DNA from 3 places in the Paenibacillus kribbensis genome. Region 2 is predicted to be linked to each of the others. Evidence: riboswitches for the same ligand, from Rfam matches in the RefSeq annotation. Region 2 holds a riboswitch; each other region holds the start of a gene.

Region 1 (5,341 bases), 850 kb from region 2:
CAGTGGAATCTGTGAGAGTTAGCTTGGTTAAAATACTTTCCTGAGTTGTCCTTACTACAGAAGTTGAGCCGGCAGTTGCTTCGATAGCTGGAGCCGGGATAGCAGGAGGGACGTTAATCGGCTCTGAAGGCTCTGGATATACATCGTTAGTCACACTCTCAACCGGATCGGTTCCTGTGGGCACTGGCAGAGCAGAGTCGGGATTTTGTGCATACGCTTGTGTTGTACTGAATAAGCATTGCAAAAAAAGCAATAACGCAACAATTGCTGCATTCCATTTTTTTCTCATACGGTAAACAAATCTCCTATTCTTAAATTATTTTTATTTAGCGGCTAATGGTTTATACCTTCGAGGTCGAGAGGGTTGTATTTATATATTCATCATTCATTCATATGATGCTAAGTTAGCCGCATTGAGCTTGATCATAATTTATGAAAATTCACATTCGGGGATGAATATCTCCTCCTTTAGTCCCGAAATTAGGATAAAGTTAGACTCAATGTCTTTCTGGACTAGAATACATGCCACATCTCAACAATTTCTCAACAAGGATAGAAAAAGAGCCTTGATCATAGGATCAAGGCTCTACAAGAAACGTGGTTTTATTTCTTCATCTTTTATTTTTTAAAATAATATTAATAAAAATATTGATATTAATACTGCTTTGTTTTAATGTATTTGGAGGGATCTTTGATCATTTCGAATTTTTGTTTACCCTTATACAGGGCTGCATCTACTGTAGTGTCTACGACCACCCACTGATTGTCGATGTAGACCTCATTCCAGGCATGGTAAGTGTCCACGTAGGAAGATTTGCCCATAACCAGCTTGGTTGGTACATCTACACTTCGTAACATAGCAGCCATCAGTGAAGCATAACCATAGCAAATATCCTTTTGTGAGCTTAACGTACGATCAATTTCCGGCAGATAGTCAGTCGTTAAGGCGAAGGCCTGATTGGAGTCATACTTGATATGACTAATTACGTAGTCATAGATTTTTTGAAGCTTTTCGCGATCCGTTGTTGCGCCTTGGGTTAATTCACGGGCTTTTTGAATCGCCTGATTGGTATCGCTCCAGTCAATATTTTGCACGGAATTGAGATATACCGCTTTGCTATCGTTTAGCTTTAACTCGATAGTATCTTGTCCTATCACTTTATATTGGTTACCACTAAGCTGTTCCAAAATACTAATGCTATAGTTCCCATTACCCATTTGGAGAGGAAATACTTCCTCGGATTTTCCGGGCGTCAGATTATAAGAGTATTTTTGCGCATCTTTGGTAACTAAAATCTTGGTTTTAACGTTAGGTTTAACAGGGTAACGCACACTGACCGTACCGTGATTTACATTGTTTTGATCCAGCCATGCAACACTATCACTATTAGCAGCGTAAGTTGTCGAATTTAAGAGTGTTATGGACAACATAAAAAATAGGAGAAGTACGGAAAATATCATTTTCCCCATAAAAAACTTCCTTTCGGTGGCCAGGCTGCCATCATAGTAGAAGGCCCTATAGCTTTGCGTCCCTGCCTTTCGACAGGTTTGCCATTTCGTATAAAGTTTTCGGGTAAAAAAGCACGACAAAAAGCCACTTCAACCGGTAGCTGGCTGCCATCATACAGAAGGCCCTGTAGCTTTGCGTCCTTGTCTTTCGACAAGTTTGCCATTTATCCTGAATAGCTTATATTTTTATTCTATCAGTTAGGTACTCTATTAGGCAAGTTTAAATCTCAAATTTCCCTATTTATCGACAAGGCAAGCTTGCAGATTATACAAAAGGCCTATTTTATACGATTTCTCCATTTTTTACGGTAGGAATGAGGTGTTTCTCCAATGTGCTCTTTGAACAGATTGATAAAGTGACTTGTGTTGGGAATGCCCACATATTGTGCGATGTCAACAATAGATACATCACTGGTTTTAAGCCAGCCCTGAGCAGCCGTGACACGAACATTAATAAGATATTCAATAGGAGAAAAGCCAGTCTGTTTTTTAAAGTTTTTAGCCAGATTAAACTTGTTCAGTCTGAACATGTCTGCCAGTGAATCCAGCGTGATCCGTTCACAATAGGATTGATCCAGATATTGCTTTGCCTTGCGTACCTCTTCGATCCCATCTGAATTCCCGTTGGGATTGGTGTAGGGGTGCTGTAAAATAACCGTTAACAATTCAACGATTAGCCTGGATGAGAGCAGTTCAGAGGATATGCTTCTTTCAGACTGTACATGTAATAACGTACGCAGCTTGTCCAATACCATACTTGGATCCTTTAATGAGATTACAGGTTTATTGTGCTTATCAAATTGTTCGTAGAAATTGTCAATCAGATTGCCGTGCAGATTAATGCTAATAAACTCCCATGTCTCCTGACAGGAAGTTTTGTACTGTACATATTCTTTGCAATTAATAAAAAGTAGATCATAAGGTCTCAATATATATTCCTTGTCCCTATATTGCAATTCCCCTCTCCCGGACAGGGTAAAAAGGAGCAAAAATGAGGTGAGCTCTTCCCGTTCCATTGTATAAGCATCTGTTTTGAAATAGCCTATTTCCTGTATATAAAAGAGGGATTTTTTTGCGAAAGCAGAGGGTGTACATACAATTGCAACTGGATCTTCGCTCCAGAGAGCCTGGGCCTTTTCTTGTTTTGTTGTCATATCCAATTCCTTTACAAAAGAACAATTTTAGTAAGCTAATTGTAGTTTGTTTCACGAATATCCTTTTAAAACCGAAGTTCCCATTTACAAAGGTTATTTTATCACATTAAAGTATGTTCATGAAACGATTAGAGCCTACACAATATTTAACCAGATATATCCAGGAGATATTGATATAAACGGGACAGGGTAAAAGTTTATGATAAATGTATTAATCTTGCAATTCCACTTTTTGAGTCGTATATCCTTTCGATTATAGGAAAAATGGGACTATATTCCGACAAAATGATTCGTAGGGCTCACTTTGCCGGAAAATAGATTTGGCTCTAAGTGTTATTTTGTTCACGAACATGTATGGATAGGTGTGGCTATGTGAACTTAATTTGTGTTATAGCGTAAATTCTTTCTCAATTTCACACAATTTGTCGAAAACAGAGTGTAGTAAGCTTTTGGAATTTGTACAGGCAATGATATGATGGGTACTATAGATGTAATGATATATATTCGAAAGTTAGTTTGGAGGATCTCAGGATGGGAAAAACAAAAAAAACGAAAACCGCAGCAGCCTGGTCACTTGTTATGATGGGAGCGGGCTTTGCTGCTACGCTACCTTTTCAACAATTTGGCTGGGCCCGTCTTTTGGCTGGATCTTTTGAGGCCGGACTTGTTGGAGGATTGGCAGACTGGTTTGCCGTAACCGCATTATTTCGTCATCCGCTGGGCATTCCGATTCCACATACAGCGCTTCTCCCCAAAAATCGGGGAAAGCTGACCGATGCCTTGGTTAACACGGTCGAAAACAATTTACTCCACAAAGAAAGTATTGCATCTAAAATTGCCGATATTCGGCTGGCCGAGCTAGTGCTGAAAAGCGTGGAAAAAGGAATACGCACGCCCGAAGCGGTCACTTTTATAGATGTCCTTGCCAAGCGACTTGTCCGCTCGCTTCCGCTGGCGGAGCTGGCCCCGGTGATCGCGGCCGGGATTAAGCGACAGGCGACTGAATTCGATATGGGGCCGTTGCTAGAGGCACTCGCCCGGCAAGCTGGAGCGCGGAAGTATGACCAACTCGCATTGGATTATGCGCTGGAGCAGACGGAGTCCTGGCTGCTGCGGGCAGACACCGGGGTTACCCTTGGCACCCTGGGGATGCAGGCCGTTAGCGGCTTGCAGGTCAGCGGGCTCATGCAGTTTGCCCTGAACGCCTTCCTTGGCTATTTGAATGAGGAGCGTATGGGCGAGATGATCCGTCACTTCTTGCTGGACCGCGTAGCGGAGCTCCAAAATGAAGGACATCCGCGCCGTCAGGCCGTCCTGGATGGCATCAACACACAGTTGATCCGTCTGGCAACCAAAGATACGGTCAAAGAGGGGCTGAATCACTGGAAAAACACCTTTATTGATTCTTGGGAAGGTGATGCAGCTGTATCAGGGAAACTCGAAGAGTTGCGCCGTCATCTGCTGGATTATATGGAAGATGCCAGTTATGTAACGGTATACATTGTACCTTTACTGGATCAAATGCTGTCTGATTTATGGAGAAATACGGAGCTGCTGGACAAGATCAATTCGTGGATCGTGACAGGTGTTACCGGAGTAGTGGAAGCAAACCACAGCCAAATTGGCAATCTGGTCCGTGAAAATGTAAATAGAATGGATGATGCTTCACTGATTGCTTTAATGGAGGACAAGCTGGGGCAGGATTTGCAATGGATACGGATTAACGGTGCGCTTACAGGTTTTCTGATTGGAATTGTGCTTACCGGGGTTCGTATGCTGCTGGATTACAGTAAATGAATAAGCGGAGATTTTTTTTAATTACGCTGTCATTCCTGATCGTAATTATCGGTCTGCGTTTGCTGTGGTTTGATTATTACCACAATCAGGATTATCCCCGGGCCAAGGCGGGAATTCTGGATCTGAGGGGGTTGAATTTGCAGGAGATAAAGACCCTGCCATTAAATGGTGAGTGGGAGTTTTATCCGGGAACATTATCTTCCCCTGCTGAACTGAAGTCCTTATCTATGAAGAAGCAGCGTCAGACCATTCAGGTGCCGGGATTATGGAGTGAGTCGGTATCTCCTGTGGATCATAAGGCATATGGGGTTGGAACCTATCGGCTGCTTATTTTGAGTGACAGGTCGGAGGACACTTTATACGGACTTCGGATCGGGAGGATTAGTACGGCATCCAACATATTTGTGAACGGCCGTTTAGTCAGTCATAGTGGTCAGGTCTCTAACAAGGTCGAACAGCATACAGGATCAACCGTTCCGTTCTCTGCTATGTTTGATACGAACAGGCAGGCTATTGAGATTGTCATCCAAGTATCCAATTTTGATTTTCCTTCCAATGGAGGGATTGTGAAGCCTATCATTTTCGGAAGCGCGGAGGCTGTGAATAGCCGAACCAACTTCGCGATCTCGATGCAAATTATGGTATGTATTATTTTACTGCTTCACGGGTTATATGTAGTCGTTATATTTTTTATGAATCCACAAAAGAAGGCGCTTCTGTATTTCGCGGGAATTGTAGTCTGCACGGTAATATCCATCCTGACAGACGATGACAAGCTTTTAATAGACTGGTTCCCTATCAGTTTGAGTCTTTCGGTAAAGATAACCATACTTTCCTATATTGGGATAGGCATGTGTGTACTGAAGCTGGCGCAGTCTCTG
Region 2 (5,341 bases):
TAACACCGACCAGCGCTTTATGATCGTATCCAAGCTGCGTGAATCGCTGGGGCAGCTGCATGGCGTGCCGATCGGTATTTGGGGCTTGGCCTTCAAACCGAATACAGACGACATTCGTGAAGCACCGGCGCTGGAAATTGTAGAAACGCTCATTCAGGCAGGCGCTATTGTGAAGCTGTATGACCCGATTGCGATGGATAAATTCAAGGAGCGTGTGAATCACCCGAATATTGTATGGTGCTCCTCCCCGCAACAAGCCGCCGAAGGAAGCGATGCCGTGTGCTTGCTGACAGATTGGGAAGAGTTCAAAAAAGTCGATCTCGTACAGCTGTCTTCCGTTTTGCGCAAGCCTGTTCTGATTGACGGCCGTAATGTATTCACAGAGGATCAGATTCAAAGCTCCGGGCTGGAATACTACTCCGTGGGTCGTCCGCGGATGAGCGGGTGGAATCGGGATAAGGTGGAAGCTTAAAAAGTGACTTTGGCGGTGTTGGGGGCGCTGCGCGTTCCATTTGATCTTCCGATCGCTGTTGCAGCGGGATTCCTGGATTGTATAAAACATTCCAAGGTAAGAATCCCATTGCAAAGGCGAACGCTGACGCTTCTACAGATTCAAATGGCCCGCTTCGCTGCTTTTACCGCATAAAGTCACGATTTTTAACCTCCCACCTTATGGGGGAGGTAGAAAGGGCGTATCGGAAGAAGCGGCACGCTTGAAGCCGCTCCTTCCGATCAAGGCCGCCATGCGGCTGCGCCGCGCCCGAACGTCTTTACAGGCTGACCGGACTTAATAATGTCCGGTCGTGCCTTTTTGCAATAAACGGTATGATCGGCATGATGCATTTTTGAGTAGCGCAGGGATGGATTTGAATCTGGAGAAGCGAAGCGTTCGCCTGAAAGCTTTCCAAAGGAAAGTTCGCATCGGAAGCATAAGCTTGGAACGGGATTCAAACCTTTATACGGTTTTATACAATCGAATGAATCCCGGTCCAACAGCGATCGTAAGATCAAATGCAGCCCGTAGCGGGCTACTCAACCTTGCCCATCCGATCACCCACACATTATAGAGAGGAAGTGGAGAGTTATGAAGCTCGTACTTTTGTCTGGTGGTTCCGGTAAAAGATTATGGCCTTTGTCTAATGATTCCCGTTCCAAACAATTTTTAAAGGTACTGGAGAGCCCGGAGGGGATTTCGGAATCTATGGTGCAGCGGGTATGGAGACAGTTGGGGGACAACCAATTATCTGAGTCCTCGTTCATTGCGACAGGGAGAGCACAGGTCGAAATGATCCAGAGCCAGGTCGGACAGGATATACGTATCATTGTTGAGCCGGAACGTAGAGATACCTTCCCTGCCATTGCGCTGACAGCAACTTATCTATATTCCATTGCTGGTGTTTCGCCTAATGAAGTTGTTGCTATATTGCCTGTAGATCCTTATGTAGAGGATGCTTTCTTTGCTACAGTTGCCCAGTTGGAGCACACACTTCAGGAGAGTGAAGGCAAGCTTGCATTAATTGGAGTCGTTCCTTCCTATCCATCTGAGAAATATGGTTATATTATTCCAAAAAATGATGCCACCCAAGGGAGCACAGGCTACCGTGAAGTGAGCCACTTTCAAGAGAAACCCGACCGTGAGCAGGCGGAGCGTCTAATTGAACGCAATGCTCTATGGAACTGCGGGGTTTTTGCATTCAAATTAAGCTATTTGCTTGATATCTTGGCAGCCAAGGGTTTGCCGCTGAACTATGAAGAAATGCAAAAGCAATACGCATCTCTGGAAAAAATCAGTTTTGACTATGAAGTAGTCGAGAAGGAGAAGGACATTGTGGTTCTTCCGTATGATGGATTCTGGAAGGACTTGGGCACCTGGAATACGCTCACAGAGGAAATGTCCCATCAGCAAGTGGGCAGAGGGGTAGTAACGGAGGATTGCGTCAACACAAGTCTCATTAACGAGCTCGACATTCCTGTGGCGATTATCGGGACAAATGATCTCATTGTTGCCGCCAGCCCGGACGGTATTCTTGTGACCAATAAGGCGGAAAGTCCACGCATTAAGGAAGTGCTTAAGGCTCATGATCAGCGTCCGATGTACGAGGAGCGTCGTTGGGGGCAGTATCGAGTTGTGGATTATGTAAAGTACGATGAAGGCAACGAGGTGCTGACCAAACGAATCCGCGTGCGCAAAGGTAAAAATATCAGCTACCAGTTGCATTTCAAACGCAGTGAAATCTGGACCATTATCAGTGGTGAAGCGGAAATTATTTTGAATGAAAAGCTGCACAAAGTGAAGGCTGGTGATGTCGTGCGTATTCCTGAAGGAACGAAGCATAGCATTTTGGCCGTGACCGATGTGGATTTGATTGAGGTGCAAACGGGGTCTGAGCTGGTCGAGGAGGATATTGTACGTTTTTGCATGAATTGGAATGAAATTTCTCGTCACCAATTTATTTCATAAATTTCTTCGTAAAAATGAAAAAAAGACGAATTGATGAATATTTATAGCCCGAACTGTCGAAAATGCACGAAAATCTGTAAATTCTTGCACTTGACCTATTAAATTTTGGTAAAAAAAAGTCGATACTTAGGGTAAGAAGGAATCCAAACTCCTTCCAACGATAAACGCAGCCCTGTCGAAAGGTAGGTACGCAAAGCTAAAGGGCCTTCCGTAGGGATGGCAGCCTGGCTACCGAAAGGAAGAGCAAAAGTGAGATTCGATTTTATTCCTCTGTATCGACTGATACGCCATGCACTCCCCGTAGTTATACTTTTTTCTTTGTTGCCCGTCGGTTTTGGTGAATCTCTGTCCGTGGCGAATGCCGCTGCATTACAGCCTGTTGATTCGGACGCTTCTACTCAGGCCCGTGAACTATACAGCTATTTACTCAGCATCTCGGGGAAAAAAATAATCACCGGTCAGCATGATTATTTGGAAAGTCCAGATGAACTAAGTAACAAGATCCAAAAAATCAGTCAGTCGTATGTGGGTGTGCACGGCTATGAGATGGGAGCCATCTCCGGCCAATCTGCCGATACGGAAGCAGAGCAACGTAAAAATGTCGTCGATAGTGCTATCCGCTGGAACAGATCCGGTGGCATTGTGACGATGACTTTTCATGAAGCACTGCCAGGTAGACCACTGACTTGGGCCAATGTGCAGGCGAAAGTAAGTCAGACGGAGTTCAATAAATACGTGACGCCAGGCACTACGCAATACAACCTCCTCATTGCCGATCTGGATAAGGTCGCTGTATCGTTAAAGCAGCTTCGTGATGCGGGTGTTCCGGTTTTATGGAGACCTTATCACGAAATGAACGGTGACTGGTTCTGGTGGGGAAACAAAAACAATTTCAATCAGCTATGGAATATCATGTATGACCGTTTTGTAAACACACATCAATTGAACAATTTGTTGTGGGTATGGAGCCCGAATGCTCCTAATTCGTACACCTTTCCGTATACCCCTAAATATCCGGGAGATGACAAGGTGGACATCTTGGCTGTAGACATTTACAACAATGATTTTAAACAAAGTCATTATGAAGAACTGCTCGGATTGGCAGGGAATAAGCCGATTGCCATCGGGGAACACGGTGAGATGCCAAGCTCCGAGGTATTACAGGCTCAGCCCAAATGGGTGTATTCCATGACTTGGGGCAAGATGCTCTCGGAGAATAACACAACGGATCAAATTCAGGATTATATGAATGATTCGAGGAGCTTGACGCGAGATGATGTGGAAAATGGATTGGCAGCCATTCAACAACCCGGGACAGATGTACCGACCATACCGGATGGGGGGCAAAGCGATCCTTTCCCGGCTCCGCCAGTAGTGATCGTTCCCCCGGCTCCGGCGCCTCCTTCTGTTTCGGATGAGGTTTATGCGAACGGGCTGCGGGGCGAGTATTTTAACAACATGAATCTGGATGGTAGTGCTGCTTTGGTCCGTACAGATAGCAAGCTGGACTACAACTGGCGTGCTGCTGCAGCTGATGCCAAGGTGAATGCTGATCAGTTCTCGGTTCGCTGGACCGGTAAAATAAGGCCTCAATATAGTGAGACCTATACATTTACAACGATATCCGATGATGGTATCCGCGTATGGGTAGACGACAAGCTGATTATTGATAGCTGGTTCAAACAAAGCTGGACAGAGCGTAAGGGCAGTATCACCTTGCAGGCGGGGAAAATGGTAGATTTAAAAGTTGAATACTATGATGAAAAAGGCGACGCGATGGCACGTCTGATGTGGGAAAGTCAGCATGAAGCGAAAGCGGTTGTTCCCGGTAACGCTTTGTTTCTTCCTTAATAGATTCTCTTTCCCGGTCAAAAATTTTGAGGAGAGAGAGTGGATTATATGATGAAAAAATGGTTGACCCACAGGTATACGGCAGTATTATCAGGGCTTTTTGGGATCGCAATAATAGCGCTGATTGCTTGGTTGATTTACACGCCTTCAAGGAGCGTAGAACTGCAGACGGATAAAGTAGCGGCAGCCAGTCCGGTATGGAAGCTGGGTCAGAGGGATGACTCTTCGGCGGAATTTAAAGGGCTGGTCGATAGAAAAAGTGTCAATATTTCCGCCTCTGCTGCTTCTACCGAGACGTCTGCCAAAGGAGCAGCGGCAGTGATGTCCGTAGCAGAGAATACATCGGCCCCGGTATTGCTGGGCAGTGGAGATATTCCTCCCGGCTTGAATGCGTCCATGAATCCCGAATTGTCGCTCCAGTATACGCTGGATCAGGTTCCTCCCAATGGGATGATATTCCGTGTACGGATATTGGATGCGGGCAAAGCTGTTCCGCAAATGGCTGTATTTTCAAATCATCAGCTGTCCGGTATTATTCAGATCGCCGGGGTTTCCGGTACGGGCAGTGCATATAACTACAAAAGCAACTATGAGCTGTATATCCCTAAAGAGCAATTGCAAAGCGGTGTTAACGTACTCAAGCTAAAGACAGCGCGCTGCCTATACTGCTCCTCTGCAGAAGATAAAAATGTGTGGTGGACTTGGGATGACTTGAGCTTGGAGACGTTAGCTTCACCTGCAACTGAACCGATACACGGTAAATATATATTGACTGGAACGAATGTGAACAACAAAGAATTCTATTATGATCAGGGTGCGGTCAAGCATTTACCATACGTTCTCAAATGGCTGGGAATTGCTTATAGCGGCAATGTCATGAGGGTCACCTGTGCCAGCAATGTGGGCAAGGCTTGTACAGACGCGGATGATTACTATCAAACGTTGAAGCAGTATAATATGCAATCGTCTGCTCTGTACTTATATACGGGCGATATCAAGCTGCAAAGGGATGGTTCTCTGCCAGAGACG
Region 3 (5,341 bases), 1.8 Mb from region 2:
GTATGCTCGACAGATTGTACATAAGCACTCAATTGCTCAATTACAGGATGGTCAAAAAGATCCTTCAACTGCAACTTTAGCTTGTAATCATGAAGCTTGGACACGATCTGGATGGCTTTAATGGAATCTCCCCCCAGATTGAGAAAGTGATCCTTAATGCCGACCCGTTCGACTTTCAGGACTTTTCCCCATATTTCAGCCAATATCTTCTCTATCTTGTTTCTCGGTGCCTCATATTCCTCCACTGCACTCACACTCAGATCGGGCTCAGGCAACGCCTTTCGGTCAATCTTTCCGCTCGGAGTCATCGGAATGCGATCCAGCTGCATAAAGCTGGACGGCACCATGTAATCAGGCAGCTCCTGCAACAGCTGTTCCCGCAGCTCTTCCGCTCCCGGTTCACCCTCTGCTGTAAAATACGCTGCCAGATACTTTTCCTTCTGCTTGTCCTCTCTGGCGATTACCGCCACCTCCTGGACAAGCGGATGCTTTTGCAGCTGCGCTTCGATTTCCCCCAGCTCAATGCGGAACCCTCGAATTTTCACCTGATCGTCGATTCTTCCCAAAAATTCGATATTCCCGTCCGGCAGCCAGCGCACCAGATCGCCCGTGCGGTACAGCTTCTCCCCAGCTTCATAGGGATTCACCACAAATTTCTCCGCCGTCAGCTCCGGTCGGTGCAGATACCCCCGGGCCAATCCATCTCCCGCAACGCACATTTCCCCGGCTGCTCCAAGCGGCAGCAGCTTTTGTTGTTGATCCATAATATAAATCCGGGTATTGGCAATGGGTTTGCCAATCGGTACCGATGAGTACCCCATATCCTCTTCCCGGTACGTCCACGCCGTTGCTATGACGCTCGATTCGCTTGGACCATAGGCATTCATATACTCCACGCTGTCCTTCCACCGCGTCACTAGTTCTTTGGTGATCGCTGATCCACCTGTCACCAGTTTTTTCAGTGCCGGCAGCTTGTCGGGTTCTATCCCCGCCAGATAGGTAGGCGGTAGCAATGCAATCGTAATTTGGTTTTCGTTGACAAAGCGCGCAAACTCATTCAGGTTATTAATAATATCTCGCGAAACCAGATAAAGCGTTCCGCCTCCCAGTAAAATCGTGAACATTTCCCAGACCGAAGCGTCAAACGAACTGCTGGCAAACTGCAGCATCCGATCCGATCCGTTCACGCCCCATTGTTCCTGGAAGAAACGCCAGAGGTTGATGATTCCCCGGTGTTCTACCATGACCCCTTTGGGCTTCCCAGTGGAGCCTGAGGTATAGATGATATAGGCCAAATCCTCCGGCTTGTTAACAGGTTGCAGATTGGCATGGCCATCCAGTTCCAAATGCTTCAACTCTTCGCCATCCACATCCATGATCGGGCCGTGATAAGTAAGCTTGTCCCGAAGATGCTTTTGCGTCAGCAGCATGGACGCGCCGCTGTCCTCCAGCATGTAGTGAATCCGTTCCTCCGGATAGTTCGGATCGATCGGCAGGTAGGCTCCGCCCGCTTTGAGCGTGCCCAGGATGCCGATGACCATTTCCATGGAACGCTCCATCATGATGGCAACGATATCGTCCGGCTTCACTCCACGCTCTCTCAAGACGATGGCCAGCCGATTCGCCTGCTCGTTCAGTTCCCGGTAGGTCAGTGTTTGCTCTCCCCAGACTAAAGCCGGATGATCTGCTCTTTGCTCCGCTCGTTCCTCAAACAGTCCATGGATCGTTTGATCCTTCGGATACTCCGCCTCCGTGCGATTGAAATCGCGAAGCAGCAGGCTGCCCTCTTCCTCCGGCACGATTTCGATTTGTGAAATAGGAGTTTCACTTTGTTCCATGGCTTGAGCAAATAAATATTCAAAGTGGGAAACGACATTCTCAATAGGGATGAATCTTTCAAAAGCCTGTATCTGATAGTCAAAATTAACGGCTACATCCGTTTTACCTTCTTGTCCCCATATAAAGAGATTAAGTGCATTCCTTTCATGATGATGCGGCATGCTTACAATCTGGGTTGCTGTACCGATCAATGATTCTCTGTTTTCCTGTTCTTCGAAAGAAAGCGATATATCAAACAGTTTTCCTTTCTCATGGCTATTCTCGTAAACTGCCCGGTAAATTTCACCGAAGGACATTTTCTGATGTCGGTAGCATTGCATAAGCTCACGTTTGATGCGCTTTATCAGCTCTTTAAAGCTTAGATCTTCTTCAGGGCTGATCCGCAGCGGCAGCACGTTGGCGAAATGTCCCATCGTTTGCTTATATCTCGCTTTGCCCCGGTTAAAAACCGGGACGCCGATCACCATCTCGTTCCGATTACAAACCCTGCTGAAATAAAGGAACAGTATGCCTAAAAAGTAATGGAACGACGAACACCCTTCCTCTTTGCAAAATTCAATCATTCGATTGTATAAGGTCTTGTTTATCGTTAAGGTTTGCCGATCACTCCAAGCGGAATCACCATCATCGAAGTTCACTCCTCTGCTCAATAGAGGCTCGGGAATGGTTTGGTATTTGTTCTTCCAGAACTCCCTGTCTTTTAAAAAGGCCGGAGAATTCAGATAATCCTGATTATCGGAGATAAAATCAGCATAGGAATAGACAGTTCTGTTCATTTCGTCAATTCCTTGCGCGAGTTTATTGTAATTGTCAAAGAGCTGATTGATTAAGAGAGCAAATCCCCATCCATCGATCACCAAATGATGAACTTTGAGTAAAATAAAATAGGTATTCAGGGTGCCTTGCAATAAATCAAATTGAAAATAAAAGCTATCAGATTGAAAAGGCTTTAAAAACTCCTTTTTCATCCAGTCGATGCAAAAAGAATTTGCATTTTCCTTCATCGAGAAATTATATAGCGGAACTTCATATTCAACTTCCGGCAGGAATGTTAAATAAGGTTCTCCCTTTTTATCGATAAAACGGGCACTAAGAGAATCATTCTGGCTGATTAGTAACTGCAAGCACTCCTTCATGATAGCCGTATCCAGGTTTCCTTTGATCTCAACATACCCACCAATATTGTAAATAGGTTTTTCAGGGTACATGCACTGTTCGAACCATATGTCTTTCTGATAGGAGCTTAACGGATACTCCTTAATAGTTATCATGCTCGTTTTCATAAAATTTCCTCCTGTTGTTAAGCATTTCATGCGTTCTACTCCATATGCCCAAACGACTTTCCATCACAAATAAAAGAAGCCTGTCCCCATATAAAAAACACAGGAACAGGCAGCAGAATTCACCTAGTTTCCTTTGGGAACCTGGCAATCATGGCTGTTGAATCCAGCTTTAGACCCATGGCTTTGTGTCCACCACTTTCGAGGTGTTTACGATTAACGGGAAATAAGTAAGTATATTTTTTGCATCTTTTGAACATCAGGTTGTACCGAAAACAGCAAGTATATCTACTGCTGTATCCACGCCTTCAGGTCCCCCTCCGGCGCCACAATGCGGTAAGCTTTGTTATCAGCTCGTTTTTTTTTCGAACCTTTTACCTTGGATTATATTTACAATAACCTGCAATTATATTTACAATACGTTGTTAGCAGCTGCGTGAAATACTTCATCCCCACCCCCCACATTCCAAGATGCCCACCTGGACAACTTTAGCGGTTTAGCTTTTGAATGATGAATTGTGAGCCATTTAGTATATTATTTTAATATGGAATATATATGAAATAAATTTAATCAATTGTACAATAATAAAAATATCTCATTTTGTCAATTAGTTCTAAGTTTTTAATATGTGTGTAAAGGAGCAATTATCGATTATATAACCACAAGATATAGTCGAAATCTTTGGTAAACAACAATATATAGTGCCATTTCACAATGGCTAATAAATTGTATATTCGCTCATAATAATTACTTTATTTTAAAAGATTATATATTTTCTTTTACAATTTATCATTGATGTGATATCCTTTAATCTTTTATCAGATTACGACAAAAATGATATTCCAAAGCTTCTCTCGCATTCGATGTTTTGCCAAAATTGGCGACGTGAGGTGTATAGGGAGTGGAGCAATTGGTGGGCATCTTCGGAAGAGTAATGTTTTAACCACGATTACTTCGATCTCAGCACTTGGTTGGAAACGTGGCTGATTATCTCAATCTCTCCTGCTGTCAAGGTAAACTGCATCGCCCTCACATTTTCCTGGGCATGATGTATTTTTGAAGCCCCAGGTATCGCAAATACGTTCTCTCCATGGGCGTTAATCAGCCAATTCAAGGCAATCTGCGTTGGCGTCACATTATATTGCTGGGCCAACTGTTCTAGCGTTTCAATCAGTGGCTTCGATCTCTGCAGCCCCGAATCCCGGAATGCCGCCGTCCACTTGCGCGGACCCTTTATTGACTTGACCAAATTCGGATTTTTATGGAATTTTCCGCTTAAGATCCCCTGCATTAACGGGGAGTAGGCAATGATCGCCACACCGAGCTCTTTGGCCGTGTCCAGAATTCCGTTTTGTTCGATTCTCCGGTCAAGAAGGCTGTATTTCACTTGATTCGAAACCAGGCGTAGGCCGTGCTCACGCAACACACGATCGGCTTCACGTATTTGTTGCGCGGAAAAGTTGCTTACACCCACATATTTAATCTTACCTTGCTCGACCAGTTTAGCCATCGCATTCATCGTCGCGCCGACCGAAGAAAAGGAGTAAGGCGAATGCACCTGATAAAGGTGAATCGTCCGTTGAGCCAAATGGTGAATACGTTCATCAATCGTTGCTGTGATGCTGCCTGCAGTGCGAAAGGCCGGCCACCATTTCGTAGCGATATTTGCCTCTTCCGCGAGCGGCCCTCCAATCTCATTTAACGTGCCAGCCAGCAGCTGCTCAGACTGTCCGCCACCGTATGCTTCAGCAGTATCAAACCAATTAATCCCACCTTCTAAACTAGTCTGAACAATTTGCCGTATATCCTCCCGACGCAGCGCCGGCCAGAATTTCCCGACCATCCCTTTTCCGTTGCTGAACTGCCAGCAGCCAAGCCCAAGCGGTGACAGCTTTAAGTCCGAGTTGCCCAGTTTGCGTAATTGCGTTGAGTCTGTCACATTTACCATTTTCGTTTCCACGATTCTTCCACCATCTCCTGTAAAGAAATTTTCATGTCAAACGATCGCGTTCCGCAACGCATAGAGTGTTTATAAATTAACTGGAAAAATTTGTTTTGCATAAACTTCTCTTTATTTTATCGGTCGGAAGCTTACAAATGTTTAATCTAATGTTAATTATTCGATTTTTGTGGGTATTTTTAGAATTCGTAATCTTGCTAAAACTTAATTGGGCACAACAGTGGGCATAAAAAAAGATGACTCCTGATGAAATTCAGAAGT

What was found. Region 2 has a riboswitch for cyclic di-GMP ahead of B4V02_RS19225 (glycosyl hydrolase). Riboswitches for the same ligand answer to the same signal wherever they lie in the genome.
Region 1: it holds a riboswitch for cyclic di-GMP, as region 2 does, so the genes downstream of both, B4V02_RS22990 (transglutaminase-like domain-containing protein) here and B4V02_RS19225 (glycosyl hydrolase) in region 2, are expected to answer to the same signal.
Region 3: it holds a riboswitch for cyclic di-GMP, as region 2 does, so the genes downstream of both, B4V02_RS11535 (non-ribosomal peptide synthetase) here and B4V02_RS19225 (glycosyl hydrolase) in region 2, are expected to answer to the same signal.

What each region holds. Positions count from the first base shown of each region.
Region 1 is NZ_CP020028.1:5,158,269-5,163,609, reverse strand. Features, by position in the region: gene B4V02_RS22995 (LPXTG cell wall anchor domain-containing protein) at 1-289, opposite strand, end outside; gene B4V02_RS22990 (transglutaminase-like domain-containing protein) at 655-1,470, opposite strand; cyclic di-GMP riboswitch class I at 1,483-1,563, opposite strand; cyclic di-GMP riboswitch class I at 1,603-1,681, opposite strand; gene B4V02_RS22985 (AraC family transcriptional regulator) at 1,788-2,663, opposite strand; gene B4V02_RS22980 (DUF445 domain-containing protein) at 3,195-4,460, shown strand; gene B4V02_RS22975 (hybrid sensor histidine kinase/response regulator) at 4,457-5,341, shown strand, end outside.
Region 2 is NZ_CP020028.1:4,305,417-4,310,757, reverse strand. Features, by position in the region: gene B4V02_RS19235 (UDP-glucose dehydrogenase family protein) at 1-472, shown strand, start outside; gene B4V02_RS25950 (hypothetical protein) at 476-646, shown strand; gene B4V02_RS19230 (sugar phosphate nucleotidyltransferase) at 1,085-2,461, shown strand; cyclic di-GMP riboswitch class I at 2,617-2,697, shown strand; gene B4V02_RS19225 (glycosyl hydrolase) at 2,711-4,312, shown strand; gene B4V02_RS19220 (PD-(D/E)XK nuclease family protein) at 4,361-5,341, shown strand, end outside.
Region 3 is NZ_CP020028.1:2,538,534-2,543,874, reverse strand. Features, by position in the region: gene B4V02_RS11535 (non-ribosomal peptide synthetase) at 1-3,122, opposite strand, end outside; cyclic di-GMP riboswitch class I at 3,255-3,344, opposite strand; gene B4V02_RS11530 (aldo/keto reductase) at 4,070-5,080, opposite strand.